Regions from separate parts of the Janthinobacterium sp. 35 genome, predicted to be linked through region 1. Evidence: predicted binding sites of a transcription regulator. Region 1 holds the regulator's gene; each other region holds the start of a gene.
What was found. The regulator FNR, encoded in region 1, switches genes on or off when oxygen is low (the NO sensors DNR and NnrR bind a similar motif). The targets are predictions, from matches to a motif close to TTGATNNNNATCAA.

Region 1 (3,737 bases):
TCGAGCACCAGCACGTCGTCGAACAGTACCAGCATCGAGCGGCGCGAATAGTATTCGCGCAATTGGGCGGGCTGGGCGATCAATGCCGGCGGCTGTTGCCGGGCCGTCAAAGTGACGATCTGCAGCAGCATGCCCAGCTTGTCGTCGAGTTCGGCAGCGGTGCGGGTGATCAGGGCAGACTGCTGGCTCAGCAGTACTCGGGTGAAGTCGGCGCGCATGCGCTGCACCTGTATCATGGTGACCAGCGCGATCATGGCGATCGAGGTCAGGCTGGTGGCCAGCGCGACTTTTGCTTTGATGCCGAGAGGCTTCATGATTTCCTTTTCAGTACCGGGCGGTACAGGCGGCAGCTAATGCTGTCGGGAATTTTCCTATCAATACATCAACTTGGCAAGCGGCGCCGCGCAAATTGCCTTTCCCACCTGGGCTTTTAACGATGTTGCCATATAATCAAAGTCAGAACGTCGTTTATTCAGCGGAAATGCGGTGAAATTGGCACACGGCAACCCTGTATGCAGTAAACTCGTTATTGCATTTTCTAAAAGGTACCGACATGACTGAAGCGCTACTCACTCCCACCATGCCCACAGTGACCGTGGAAGCGTTGCGTGCGCGATGCTCGACCTGCAGCATGCATCAATTGTGCCTGCCGATGGGCCTCGATGTGGGCGACATGGACAGGCTGGACCAGATCATCGGCCGCCGCCGCAAGATCGTGCGCGGTGCCTCGCTGTTCCGCATCGGCGACTCGTTCCAGAATCTGTACGCGATCCGCCTGGGGCACTTCAAGACGTACCAGATCAATCCGGGCGGTGAAGAGCAGGTGACGGGTTTTCAGATGGCTGGCGAACTGCTGGGTATGGACGCCATCAGCGCCGACCGCCATCACTGTAATGCGGTGGCGCTGGAAGACAGCGAAGTGTGTGAAATTCCGTTTTCCAGCCTGGAACAATTACTGGGCAATATGCCGACCCTGCTGCGTCATTTCCATCGCATGATGAGCCAGGAAATCACACGCGAGCAAAGCGTCATGCTGTTGCTGGGCAATATGCAGGCGACCCAGCGTTTTGCCGCCTTTATCGTCAACCTGGCCTCGCGCTATGAAGCGCGCGGCTATTCGGCCAGCAAATTTCAGCTGCGCATGTCGCGCGAGGAAATCGGCAATTACCTGGGGCTGACCATCGAGAGCGTCAGCCGTTTATTGTCGAAATTCAAGAAGGAAGGCTGGCTGCGCGTCTCCAACCGCGAGATCGAGATCTTGCAGCCCGCCAAGTTGAAAGCCATTACGGCCGGCACGGACGTCTGCAAATAAGGCTTACAGTTCCTCATCTGCATGCAGCGCGATGCTGCGCTGCAGCGGCCAGGTCCAGATGCCGGACAGGCGCCACTCGCGTTTGTCGTTTTCCACCAGTACTTGCCAGCGGCTGCGTTCGAGCATCGGCAGCGCCACGGAAAAATTGCCGGCCGCATCGGGCTGCACCAGCAGCTTGATATCCTTTTCCGGCAAGGTCGCATGCGCCAGATGCAGCTGCAGCGGACCCTGGTAAGCCTTGCCGAAGCTGTGCACGGAACCACTCAGGCGCGCTTGTGCCACGTCATACGACAGGCTGGTATCCATCGCCAGGTTGCTGGCGATCGTGTCGCGCTTCAAATCCTGGTTGATCGCCTTGCCCTGCTTGTAATAGTCGCCCACCACCAGCGCATCAGGCTGCGTAAACGCGATATAGCCCATGAAGCTGCCGACGACCACCGACAGGCCGGGGCCGATCATCAGCAGCCAAGGCCAGCGATGCTTGTACCACGGGGCAACGGGAGGTTGCAGTTTCAGACTGTCGGACATTTTGTTCTCCTTGGGGTCGGACCCTGTGGGTCTGACCCCAGCTTTTGCTTCTGGGTTGAAAATACAGTAAACCTACCGCATGTTGGATGCTACCCCTACGGCGACATACCGGGGTCGGACCCGGAGGGTCCGACCCCGAATCAACATCACCGCGGTACGATGAATACCGCGCTTTCACGCACATGCAGCGATGGGTCGTCCAGCGAATGCAATTCGATCGCAATCTTGTTCGAACCCTTTTCGCCCACGCCGTGCGGCACGCGCAGGCGGATCGGCCAACCCAGCGTTTCCGTCGGCTGCAAGGTCACCTCTTCGCGCGTCAGCAAGGTCAGGCCCGGCAAGCCGGAAGCGCTGATTTTAAAATGCTGGGTTTGCTCCGAGGTGTTCATGATCTGCAAGCGGTAGACGTTTTCGATCATGCCGTCTTCCACTTCGCGTCCCATCGAACCGCGGTCGCGGATCACGTCCATTTTCAGGGGCGTGCGCAGCGCCAGCGAGGTACACACGGCGATGATGATCAGGGCCAGGATGGAAGTGTAGATCAGCACGCGCGGGCGCATGGCGCGCTGGCGGATCTGCTTCGAACTGAAGTTGTTTTCCATCGCATGGTCGGTACTGTAGCGTACCAGTCCCCGCGGCCGGTCGACCTTGTCCATCACCGTATTGCAGGCATCGACGCAGGCGGCGCAGCCGATGCATTCATACTGCAGGCCGTTGCGGATATCGATGCCGGTCGGACACACCTGCACGCACAGGGTGCAGTCGATGCAGTCGCCCAGCTTGTCGTTGTTGCCAGCCTTCTTGCTGATGGCGCCACGCGGTTCGCCGCGCTTGGCATCGTAGGTGATGATCAGCGTGTCCTGGTCGAACATGGCGCTCTGGAAGCGCGCGTAGGGGCACATGTATTTGCACACCTGCTCGCGCAGCCAGCCCGCGTTGCCGTAGGTTGCCAGGCTGTAGAACAAGACCCAGAACCATTCCCAGGGACCGAAGTTCAGGGTGGTCACCGACTGCGCCAGTTCCTTGATCGGCGTGAAGTAGCCGACAAAGGTAAAGCCCGTCCACAGGGCGATGGCGCCCCATGCCAGGTGCTTGGCCGTCTTCTTGAAGGCCTTGCGCACGGACGGTCCCTGCTTGTCGAGGGCCATGCGCGCGCTGCGCGTGCCCTCGATGCGGCGTTCGACCCACAGGAAGATTTCCGTGTATACCGTTTGCGGGCAAGAGAACCCGCACCACACCCGCCCGGCGATGGCCGTGACGAGAAACAACAAATACGCACAGATGATCAGCAGGGCCGCCAGATAGATGAAATCCTGGGGCCACAGCACGACGCCGAAAATGTAGAACTTGCGCGTGGTCAAATCGAACAGCAGGGCTTGCCTGCCATTCCAGGTCAACCACGGCAAGCCGTAGAACGCCAGCTGGGTAAGCCATACACATACCCATCGCCAGGTAGCGTAGCGTCCTTTGGCCTCGCGAGGGTAGATCTGCTCGCGGGCCGCATACATCTTGATGACTTGAGGTTCCATTACATCATTTCACGGGCGTCTGTGGATTCGACAGGCTCCAGACATAGGCCGACAGCACGTGGACCTTGGACTCGCCGAGGAAATCGCTGAAGGCCGGCATGGTGTTGCTGCGTCCCTTGCGTACGGTTTCCATGATGGTATCAGCACTGCCGCCGTACAGCCAGATCTTGTCCGTCAGGTTAGGCGAACCGAGCATCTGATTGCCCTTCGCATCGGCACCGTGACAGGCCATGCAGGCACCGAACTTGGCTTTGCCCAGCACGGATTTGACGGGGTCCGAGGTGGAACCGGACAGGCTCAGCACATAATGGGCTACGTTCTCGACATCCTTTTCGGAGCCCAGGGCGGCGCCCATCGGTGGCATCTGC
Region 2 (3,737 bases), 1.3 Mb from region 1:
ACAGTCGCGCGATACCGGGCAGCTCAGCAATTCCGGCGTGCCCGTGCCGATGGATGGCCGGCCGCAGCTGACGGGCATGGCCATGCGCCTGCCCGTGTACCGCTTCGGCATGCCAACCGGCACGCTGGAGCAAAGGCGCGCGGCCTACCAGGGTTCCGTCGGCATCGGCTACGACCTGGTGACGATGATGCGCAGCGCGCTGGCCGACATGCCGGTCCGCAATGTCCGCCTGACCCTGTTCGATATCGGCCCGCAGGCGCTGGAACAGCCGGACTTGCCGCTGCAACTGCCCCACAATATGCGCCCCATCTTCGACAGCACGACGGCGGGCATGCATGCGCCATGGTGGCTACCCGGCAACTCGGGCCGCTACCTGAGCAGCACGATGCTGATCGAACACAATGGCCGCGTCTGGCAAGCGCTGTTCAGCGTGCGCAAGAGCGACCTGTACACGCGCTTCGACGCCTTCTTGCCGTGGCTGGCCCTGCTGACCGGCTTTACCAGCACCATGCTGCTGTACATGCTGTTCCACACCCTGGCGTCGTCGCGCTGGCGCGCCATCCAGATGGCGACGGGCATGACGGCGGAATTGCGCGCCAGCCAGATCCGCCTGCAACTGTCGCACCAGAAACTGCGCCGCCTGGCGGCCCACGCCGACCGGATCAAGGAAGAGGAGCGCAAGCGCATCGCGCGCGAAATCCACGACGACCTGGGACAAAACCTGCTGGTCTTGCGCATCGACGCCGACATGCTGGCCTCGCGCACGCAGCGCCGCCATCCGCGCCTGAACGCCCGCGCCCGCTCAACCCTGGAGCAGATCGACGCCACGATCAAAAGCGTGCGGCAGATCATCAACGACTTGCGTCCCACCGTGCTGGACCTCGGCGTGAATGCGGCCGTCGAATGGCAGGTGGCGCAATTTCGCCAGCGCACCGGCATCGCCTGCGAAGTGAGCGAAAGCCATGACGACATTTGCCTCAGCGATCAATGCGCCACGGCCCTGTTCCGCATCCTGCAAGAGTCACTCAGCAATATTTCCCAGCATGCGAATGCCAGCCGCGTGCAAGTCAAGCTGGAAAAGTGCCGCGACACCGTATCGATGAGCGTCAGCGACAACGGCGTGGGCGCGGCCATCGACGGACGCAACAAGCTGGGCTCGTTTGGCCTGGTGGGCATCGAGGAGCGCATCAAGTTATTGGGTGGCACTTTCTACATCGAAAGCAGCCCCGGCGCAGGCATGCGCGTGCATGTCAGCGTGCCGCTGGGCGCGGACGCCACGGCGTTTCCCTACCAGGAAGATGGCCGGGCCAGCGCCTGACAGGCACGTCCCGCATGAAACAAGCTAAGCTTGCGTATTTTGTAATTAGATGCAATATTGATGTAGAACAACTCAGCGCCTGCCCGCCATGGGCCAGGCATTCCTCGACTATTTACCAGGAGTACGCACCCGCCACTCTCCCTTGTTGCACTGTATTTCCCACAACGCTCTTTACCACAAGGACATTCATGGATACGAACGACAGTTTCAAGGCAATTGCCGATTTGAATTTGGACGCGATCAAAGTCAAGCTGATGCACCGGGAGTCAGGCGAAGGATGGAGCCTGGAAAAGGCCAATGCGGTGGAGTTCGAGTACCGGCGCTTCCTGATCCTGATGAAACAGTTTCCGCAAGAAGAAACGGCGCCGCTGATGGACGTCGATACCTTCTGGCACTACCACATCCTCGACACCCTGAAATATGCGGCGGACTGCGAACAGGTGTTCGGCTACTTCCTGCATCACTTTCCGTACATCGGCCTGCGCGGCGAAGACGACGAAGCGGCGCACCAGCGCGTGGGCGAGCGCATGAAGCAGTTGTATGAGCAAACGTTCGGGGAAGATTATATCCGCGCAGAAACGGCGTATTCGGGGCGTGCGGTACAGGCAGCGTATTCGGGACGGGCCGTGCAGGCCGCGTATTCAGGGCGTGCGGTACAGGCGACGGCCTACTCGGGCCGGGCCGTGCAAACGGCGTTTTCCAGTGCGGCGGTGCAGGCGACGGCGTATTCGGGCCGCGCGACGGGGGCTGCCAGCACGGCATTTTCCAGCGCGCCCGCCACCTTGGCAGCAGCGCTGCTCAAGTCGTCTTCGAGCGGCCTGGAAATGGGGCGTTTCTATGTCGATCGTCCGGTGCTGAACCGCGACCCGCAATAGAAAAACAGATGTGGCTGCCGCACGCGGCAAGCCTGACTTACCCAGACGGCACCTCTCAGTTTGCCGTCTGTCAGGCGCTCTTAGGCAGCCATCAACTCGCGCAGTTCACGAATGCTGAAATCGCTGATTTCATGCATGCGGATGAGGATCGTGGCGCCAATCGGCAAGGTGTTGTGACGAATCTTGCTGATGACCGGTGGCGCCACTTCCAGCGCTCGCGACAGGGCGGCATCGTTTTTCAGTTGCAGCTTGTCGATGATTGCATCGAGCACGCGATTCGGGTTGTAGGTAGGCAAAGAGGTAATTTGTTTGAGAGACATGATCGAAAATCCGTACTTGTTGTATTAGGGCAAAAAGAAACAAAATGTCTCTTCTGCAATAATTCAGGGTAAACACACTAAAAAGCGCCATCACTTATGCGGCATTCAGGCCACAAACAATATAATACACGCTATTGTTGATTTTTGCGTAACTTAAAGCAAAATTGTGATAATTGAAGAGAATTGACGCACTTGGAATGTGCTAGAGGATAACTCAAATCGGGAAAATTTGCTGCACGTCATCAATTTTTACGATGAGCAACACCGCCGTGCATCAGCCAGGCTATGGCCATGAGGGTGCCCAGGCGGGCCATGTCGGCGGATAAATGCCAGCCTTGCGCGGCCAGGCCGGCCGGGGTGGCCGGAAGGCACATGCCGGGGAAGGCGTCCACGCGGCACCAGGCCAGTTGCCGGCGAATTTCATCGGGCGGCGGTGGCGGCTGCAGCGCACGTTCGCGACGCCGCATATAGGCGCGCACCTGCTCCTTGCTGGGGTGACTCGTAGCTCGCATGGATCGCTCCTGCTGACGGGAAACAACGTCACGCCAATTGTAGATGCCGAGCCCGCCACAACCAGCCAGGACGCGTGACGACATTGCTCAGCATATCGCCAGTTCGCCATGCTGCCCTTGCGTTGCATCAAATGGCCAGGCCCCGGCATTGCGCCGAAGCCCGCACTGCGCCATGCTCCGGCGGCCTGGCGGAGAATGGCTGGCGCTTATTTCTTTTGCTGGCGCACGCGCTGTTGCTGTTTTTCCTGCGTTTGCTGACGATTCTGCTTGCGCTCGAACAGGGTGACCGCATCCTTCTTGGCTTGCTCGGCGGTACGCATTTCCTCATGCGCATCGTGCGGAACAAAAAATTCGGCATCCTGCGCCGCCACGACCAGCTTGATGGCGGCCTCGTCGTCGAGGTCATACAGTTCCGTCAGGACGGTGGTGACCTCGTCCAGGTATTCTTCGTAAGTGAGGGTGGTCATGCTGTAGTCCTTAAGTGAATGGCGCGCCGCCGCAACGGCGCGCTGCGCACCGGTCCGGCAAAGTGCGCAGATAACCGGCCATTTTACCCGATGCCGGCCGTATCGGCAGACAGCGACTGCAAGGCATCGGCCACGCGCGCGTAGCGCAGGCGCACGCCCAGCTCGCGCTTGAGGCGCGTATTGTGCAGGCGGCGCGATTCGGACATGAACGACAACAGCATCGGCGTGACCACTTGCCGCAGCTC
Region 3 (3,737 bases), 700 kb from region 1:
CAGGCCGATGGCCAGCGCCGCCAGCGCCAGGCCCAGAAACACGCCGCGCCAGTCCGTGTAGTGCAGGGCCAGCTTGACGGGCATGGTGGCCGTGGCCGCGCCCAGGCCACCCACGGCGATCAGGTAACCATGCACGGAAGGCAGACGCGCTGGTGCAATGGCGCACGAGATCGCTTTCACGGCGGCCATGAAACAGCCGCCCAGGCCTGCCCCCATCAGGGCGCGCGCCCACATCAGCTCGGCAAAGCTGTGGCCCCGGCTGAACAGCCACACACCCAGGGCCGCCAGCCCCAGCAGCCACAGTTGCACCGTGCGGGGGCCGTAACGATCGAGCGCCATGCCGATCGGCAGTTGCACCAGCGCAAAGGCGAGAAAAAAGGCGCTGGTCAGCAAGCCCAGCTGCGCTGGCGTCAGGGCGATGGCGCCCAGCAATTCCGCCGTCAGCACGGCATTCACGCCGCGCAGCAGGCACGACAGGTAATGCCCGAGAGCGAACGGCAGGAACACCAGGCAAAACACGGCCACCCCGCAACGCGAAGAGGCGCCGGCGGCGTGCATGCTCAGGCGGCCTGTGCCAGGCGGATGATTTTATGCGGCACCTGCGGCATAGGCTCATCCGTTTCAAAGAAAAACTTGTCGTGGCCGAATGCGGGCTTTAAATCGTCCATCCACGTCGCTTCCGCATCGAACTTCGCATAAAACGGCCGGCGCACCCAATCCGGATTGCGCGCCTGCAAAAATTGCAGAGCAAACAGTTTTTCGCCATGGATGGTGACGATGCCATCGATGACGATCTTGCCGGGGAACGCACTCATGGAGGGCCCGCGCACCGTGCGCGACAGGCCGGACACCATCTGGTAGGCGGCCTGGAAGATTTCATGTGCCTTCGCCAGCGGCAATTCGAAATAGCCGCGCGGCCCCGTGTCCCGTTCGACAAACATGTAGTACGGAATCGCTCCCAGGCGCGTGCCCGTCTGCCACAGCTCGGCCCAGCTAGCCGGATCTTCATTGATATGGCGGATCAGCGGCCCCTGCATGCGCAAGGTGGCGCCCGTGGAGATGATGCGTTTCACCGCTTGCTGCGCAATATCCTGGCGCAACTCGACGGCGTGGCTGTAATGGCCCATCACGGCCAGGTTCTTGCCCGCCTTGACGATGCGTTCGAACAGGCGCAGCAAATCATCCGCATCGCGGTCGGAAACAAAACGCTGCGGCCAATACGCCACCGCCTTGGTGCCGATGCGAATGTTCTGGATGTGTTCCAGTCCCGGCGCCAGCAGCGGCTCCAGGTAAGCGGCCAGTTGCCGCGTGTTCATGATCATCGGGTCGCCGCCCGTGATCAGCACATCCGTCACTTCCGGATGCAGTGTCAGGTAGGCGGCCAGCTCATGCGACTCGCGCGCATCGAACTTCATGTCGTCCATGCCGACGAACTGGGGCCAGCGGAAGCAGAAGGTGCAATACGCGTGGCACGTCTGGCCCGCGCTGGGGAAAAACAGCACCGTCTGCACATATTTGTGCTGCAAGCCGCGCACGGGTGCATCGTTGACTTTCGGCACGTTATGCGTCATCTGCCCGGCCGGATGGGGATTCATGCCCAGGCGGATACCATGCACATAGGCATCGGTGGCAGCCTTGTCACGCTGCACCAGCACCAGGTCGCGCAAGTGCGCGTACTGCTCGGGCGGCAGCATGTCGCGGTGGGGAAAGACGAGGCGGTAGATGGGGTCGTCAGGGATGTTGTTCCAGTCGATCAGCTGGTCTAGCACATAGGCATTGGTGCGAAACGGCAAGACGTGCGACACCACTTGCACGGCTTCGCGTTGCTCTTCCGGCAGCCATTCCCACTGCCGCGCCTGATGAATGGTTTGCCGCGTATACGGCTTGAACTTGGGTGAAAACGGCTCGGTAATGAGTACGGACACGATAGTCTCCTTGCCAATAAATAGCGATAACTTTCATGAAATTGACCCTATGTCGGCCAATTACAGCCTCTTTCTCCCACAGGCCATGCCAGCTCGGCATGCTGTGAAAGTCATCATAATTCTTGCCATCTGGAACCAAATTGCTACACATCAACAAGCATTCCGATACGTTGTTCGCTGCCTACAAGCAACACCTTAGTTTGTTCCATCGCAATTTGATGGAACCCTCGACGACGTAAATTACGGCTTGGCAATACATCCCTCGATTCTCACAAGGAGCTGTCATGAAACGCATATTCACGGGTAGCCTGCTGTGCCTGGCATTTGCCGGCGGCAGCGCCAATGCCGCCGTCGAACCAACGGAAAAAGACGCCATCGCCATGGCCGAACGGGGCGCCGCCTTCATGAAGGCGCATGGCAAGGAAGAAATGATGAAGAAAATCACGGCGAAAGACTCCGACTTCGTGCAGGGCTCGCTGTATGTGGACATGCGTGACATCAAGACGGGCATCGTGCTGGCCCACCCCATCAATCCTTCCATCGTGGGCAAGGATTTGACGGATGTGCCTGATGCGAATGGCAAGAAATATCGCCGTGAAATCATTGAGCTGGCGCAAAAGCAGGGCAAGGGCTGGGTCGACTACCAGTACAAGAACCCCACCAGCGGCAAGATCGAGCCGAAGACCACGTACATCCTGCGCGTCAACGACGTGGTGCTGGAAGCGGGCATCTACAAAAAATAAGGCAGCGGCGGCGTACACGCACGCTGTGCGCCGCCAGTGCCTGGAACAGCCATAGCCAGGAGTCAAGCATGCTCAATCAATTACGCATCGGACCAAAATTATTGCTGGCGCCCGCCCTGGTCTTGCTGCTGCTGATCCTCAGCTCGAGCGGCGCCTGGTATGGCATGGTGCGGCAAAATACCTCGCTGGAAAACATGGTACGCGTGCGCATCACGCATCTGAAAGCGGCCGCCGACATACTCGGCGAGGCCAAGCACGTCCACGGCAATATGTACCAGTTGCTGTCGTGGACGAATGGCAGCTTCGCCAAGGCTCGCCTCGATACACTGGAGCAACAGATCAAGGCGCGTCACGCGGCCATCGGCACCCAGCTGGCCACGCTGCGCGCCACGGCCACGGGCGCCGAACGCAACCTGGTCGATGCCGCCATCACGGCCCTGGCCGGCTACCGCAAGGCCGTGCTGGAAACCATGGAAATGGCGCAGATGGACCAGTCGATCGCCACCAATTCCATGCTCAAGGCGGAAACGCAATTCGGCCAGTTCAATACGCAGCTGGCGCAGCTGTCGGCCCTGGAAACGACGCTCAGCAGCCAGGCCCATGCGACGGCCAGCGCCGAGTTTCGCAACCTGGGCTGGAGCCTGTTGCTGACCGTCATGCTCTCCATCCTGGCCTCCATCGTGGTGACCATGCTGGTGCGGCGCGCCATGCTGCTGGAAATCCGCGGCATCGCCGACGCCGTGCAAGACCTGGCGGCGGGCAAGCTGATCGCCGGTGCGCCCAAGCAAGGCAATGACGAGATCGCCTCCACCTCGCGCGTGCTGGACCAGACCATCGCCCACCTGAACCAGACCTTGCGCACCATCATGGGCGCCGTGCAATCGATCGATACGGCGTCGCGTGAAATTGCCACCGGCAATCTGGATCTGTCGGCGCGCACGGAAATGCAAGCCAGTTCGCTGGAAGAAACGTCGAGCGCCATGGAAGCGCTGACGCAAGCCGTCAATGACAACGCCGACAACGCCCAACTGGCCTGCGAGCTGGCGGGGCAAGCGTCCACCCTGGCCGT
Region 4 (3,737 bases), 2.5 Mb from region 1:
TCGGAGGGATTATTGTTGTTGTTGAGTTCGGCCATTTTTCTGCATCCATTGTTTGACGACTTCGGCGACACGCTCGGGTTCTTTTTCAGCCAGCACTTTCAGGTGATCGACCATCACGTCGACCGCCGAGCCAGGTGGCGGCAAATTATAGTTTTCCAGCAGCGGCACGACCGGCATGCTGTCAGTGCCGGTCGCTTCACCTTCGAGCGCCAGCGGGGTGCCATTCACGCTCAGGGCTGGCGCGCCAGCGGCAGCCACGCCAGGCGTGCCGGCGGCGCTGCTGCCGCCCAGTGCCAGGGCAGGATCGAGCTGTTTCAGTGCCGGCGGCGTCATGCGCGTGGTCAGCAAACGCATCAGCGGACGCAGGATCAGGAAGTAGCCGAGCACGGCGCCCAGGGCGTACAGCAGCCAGCTGCTGAAATCGACGACGGTATCGCGCTCTTCCCACCACTGCGCCACGGGAGGCTTGGCAGGGAAGGCCAGCGCAGTCAGGCTCAGGCTGTCGCCGCGCTGGGCGCTGATGCCCAGGCCGCTGTTGAGCATTTTTTCAATATTGCCCAGTTCGGCAGGGGTCCAGCCGGTTTTCGGATTCGGCGCGGCGGCGCTGTTGAGCACGACGGCCACGCTGAGTTTTTCCAGGCGGCCACGGCTGCGCTTGATCTGCGTGATGCTGCGGTCATACGCGTACTGGCGCGTGGTGGCGTTCTTGCGCGCAGTGCCGTCGTCGGCCGCTTTCGGCGCGCCATTGGCCGGTGCGGCGCCCGCGGCGTCGGCCGGTGCCGGCACAGCCGCCGCCGGTGGGCGGTTCGACAGGCTGCCGGGGACGCCGGCCACGGTGCGGTTGCGTTCCTGCTCTTCGCGCATCGCTTCGCTGGTCACTTTCGGGGCTTCGCCGTATTTTTCCAGCGTTTCGTCCACGCGGTCGTTGTTCACGGCGGCCGTCACGCTGAGCTTGAAGTTGTCTTCGCCGATAACGGGGCCAAGCAGGCCCGTGACGTTGCGGCGGATTTCATCCTGGAAGCGTTTCGCGCCTTCATTGCCAGCAGCCGAGGCGTCGAAGCCGTCCGTCAAGTCGATGTGCGAAGACAGCAGGTTGCCGCCCTGGTCGACCAGGCTCACGCGCGTAGGCGCCAGGCTGGCGACGCTGCCGGCTACCATGTTGATGACGGCGGCGATCTGTTCCGGCGCCAGGGTGCGGCCCGGTTTCAGCGCCACCACCACGGAGGCCGACGATTTGTCGCCGTCGCTGGCGACAAACGAGGTCGACTTGGCAATCGACAGATGGACGCGCGCCGAAGCGATCGCGTCCATCGTCATGATGCTTTGCGCCAATTCACCTTCCAGGCCGCGGCGGAAACGCACGTCCTGCACGAATTGCGATACACCCAGCGGGTCATTCTTGTCCATCAGTTCCAGGCCGGCCGGCAGCTGCGCCGTCACGCCCTTCGAGGCCAGCAGCATGCGCACCTTGCCCAGCATGGCATCGGGCACCAGCACCTGGCCGCTGTCCGGATGCAAACGGTAGGGGATGTGCTCGGCGTCCAGCGTGGCCATCATGTCCGTCACGGCCACTTTTTCGCGTGCGCCAAACACCGGCTTGTAGTTGGCCTGGTCGCGCCAGGCATACATGGTCACCATGGCGGTGATGCCGATGGCCAGCACGACGATGGGAACCAGGTTTTTCAGCAGGGCGGGCGGGATGGCGGGCTGGGCGCCAAGGCGCCAGCGCGCAAATGCGGACTTCATGGGGGTAATCACTTGGGTTAACTTTCGCTGGGAGGCTGGGCGTGGATCAGGGCGTGAAGATTACAGAGGCAGCTTGATGAGTTCATCGACGGCGCCCATGACCTTGTTGCGCACCTGCATCAACATGGAGAAGGACAGGCTCGCTTCCTGGCTGGCCAGCATGGCGCCGACCATGTCGTCACTCTTGCCACTGTCGACGTCGCTCATTTTCTGCGCTGCCATGCGGTCATCGCCATTCACCTTGCCGATGGCGTCCTTCATGCTTTGCGCGAAGGAGAAACCGGATGCTTCCGGCGCGCCAAACTGGGCGGCGGGCGCGATGCTGGCGCCCAGGGCGTGCGCGTCATTGCTCAGTGCTGCCAGATCGGCCTTGATCAGACCTGCGAGTTCGTTGCTCATCTTGCCCTCTACTTTCAATATGCGGTGACGTATCAATCAGAATTACTGGTGTTGCCAATCCGGCAGTCGTGCCTGTAAATGCCATCCTGCCCGGCCCGATCCGCAAGGCCCATCAGTTTTATCAGTTGCCACACCATCCGCTCAAGCAGACTCAAACAAACCCAGTAAACCCACGTTGACATGATTTACATGGCCATGATAACTAATATTTATCTGATAAAAGTTTCTGCTGCTGGCAATAAGAAGAACTGAAAACTGCCATAAAAACCGGAATCAGGTAAGCGGAATGGCGCACTGCAAATCACTATTTTGTCACTGTAAGCTTACCTCGCGGCAACTATAAAGTAAAGAGAGGATTGGCTCAAGGAATATTGATGCATGGCAATATTTGGCTTTTTCATGTATTGTTCAGCACCGTAGTCATCTAGCATGCGATACGATGCGCAATCGTTTGCTTGCGCAGCTGTGGGTAAAGCCAAGATGATGCTGTATTTAATTTCAGGCGATCCGTATAATTTGTTCTGCCACCGCAATACCGACATGACTACTACATGACAATCATTACCAAGACAGATCAAACTGCGCGCCATCAAGTCCTCGATTCCTGTCTGCTTGGACGTCCTGTCCATTTGCTGCATGTATTCGGCGCCCAGCTGCGCGATGACCTGGCTGCGGCCCTGCGCCAGCCGATGAGCCGTCGCTACTGGGGTAATTTCCAGATCGACGCCGTGACGTTGTCGCGCGCGGAAAACGAAAACAGCGTGAATCGCTGGCTGAGTTTTTCCACGCCTGCCGGCCAGACGGGCTTTACGCTCGAACGGCAGATACTCTTGAGCGTGCTGAACTATCGTTACGGTAGTGCCGGCGCCAAGGGCGTGCTGCCCGATCCGGCGCAGGTGCGCGTGACGGCCACCGAGGAGCGCCTCGCTGTGGTGCTGGGACAACAGTTGGTGAACAGCTTGTTTACCCGCATCCACAAGAATCTGCAAAGCGTGGGCAAAAGCAGCGACATCGACACCAGTGCCGAGGTCGCCGTACAGTCAGGCGTGCATCCGGCGCGCGGCAGCTGGATCGTCAGCGTGGCGCTCAGCGACGTCGAGGGTGGGCAGAGCGGCCATTTCTGGTTCTCGCTGGACAAGCGCCTGATGGCCGATGTGCTGCGCGGCTTACTGCCCGAGCGCGCGCAGGCGAAGAAAGCCTTGCGTGGCAGCGTGCGCCCGCTCGCTTCGCGTCTGCAAGTGACCCTGGAAGGGCGGCTCGTCAGCAAGCAGGTGCAGCTGGGCGCCTTGTTCGACCTGCGCGTGGGCGACGTGATTCCCGTCAGCCTGAGCCGCACCGACGTCATGTTGGACGATTCCCGTTTATTTACAGCGGCTGTTTCCGAACACAAGGGCAAGCTCTGTTTAACCTCATTTGAAGATGTCGAATAATATGAATATCACCGATACCAACCAGAGCGAAACCCTGCTGGAAGACCTGGGCGATGACATGATCATCGACCAGGGCGACATGTCCGACGTGGCCAGCACCCGCGCGCGGCGCGACATTCCGCAGATGATGCGCAAGATCCCCGTCACCCTGACGCTGGAAGT

Region 2: a site for FNR is predicted at 1,376-1,389, ahead of CLU93_RS05995 (glycine-rich domain-containing protein). Genes of this name have one in related genera too.
Region 3: a site for FNR is predicted at 2,066-2,079, ahead of CLU93_RS14825 (KamA family radical SAM protein). Genes of this name have one in related genera too.
Region 4: a site for FNR is predicted at 2,517-2,530, ahead of CLU93_RS00560 (FliM/FliN family flagellar motor switch protein). Genes of this name have one in related genera too.

Annotation. Positions count from the first base shown of each region.
Region 1 is NZ_PEFN01000001.1:2,626,696-2,630,432, forward strand. It holds gene CLU93_RS11785 (response regulator) at 1-314, opposite strand, end outside; gene fnr (fumarate/nitrate reduction transcriptional regulator Fnr) at 554-1,312, shown strand; gene CLU93_RS11795 (FixH family protein) at 1,316-1,840, opposite strand; gene ccoG (cytochrome c oxidase accessory protein CcoG) at 1,987-3,369, opposite strand; gene ccoP (cytochrome-c oxidase, cbb3-type subunit III) at 3,374-3,737, opposite strand, start outside.
Region 2 is NZ_PEFN01000001.1:1,320,512-1,324,248, forward strand. It holds gene CLU93_RS05990 (CHASE domain-containing protein) at 1-1,318, shown strand, start outside; gene CLU93_RS05995 (glycine-rich domain-containing protein) at 1,507-2,193, shown strand; gene CLU93_RS06000 (hypothetical protein) at 2,274-2,513, opposite strand; gene CLU93_RS06005 (hypothetical protein) at 2,756-3,025, opposite strand; gene CLU93_RS06010 (hypothetical protein) at 3,232-3,492, opposite strand; gene CLU93_RS06015 (SDR family oxidoreductase) at 3,576-3,737, opposite strand, start outside.
Region 3 is NZ_PEFN01000001.1:3,326,132-3,329,868, reverse strand. It holds gene CLU93_RS14830 (MFS transporter) at 1-558, opposite strand, end outside; gene CLU93_RS14825 (KamA family radical SAM protein) at 561-1,925, opposite strand; gene CLU93_RS14820 (cache domain-containing protein) at 2,210-2,668, shown strand; gene CLU93_RS14815 (methyl-accepting chemotaxis protein) at 2,737-3,737, shown strand, end outside.
Region 4 is NZ_PEFN01000001.1:120,215-123,951, reverse strand. It holds gene CLU93_RS00580 (flagellar motor switch protein FliG) at 1-35, opposite strand, end outside; gene fliF (flagellar basal-body MS-ring/collar protein FliF) at 10-1,746, opposite strand; gene CLU93_RS00570 (flagellar hook-basal body complex protein FliE) at 1,807-2,145, opposite strand; gene CLU93_RS00560 (FliM/FliN family flagellar motor switch protein) at 2,697-3,575, shown strand; gene CLU93_RS00555 (FliM/FliN family flagellar motor switch protein) at 3,577-3,737, shown strand, end outside.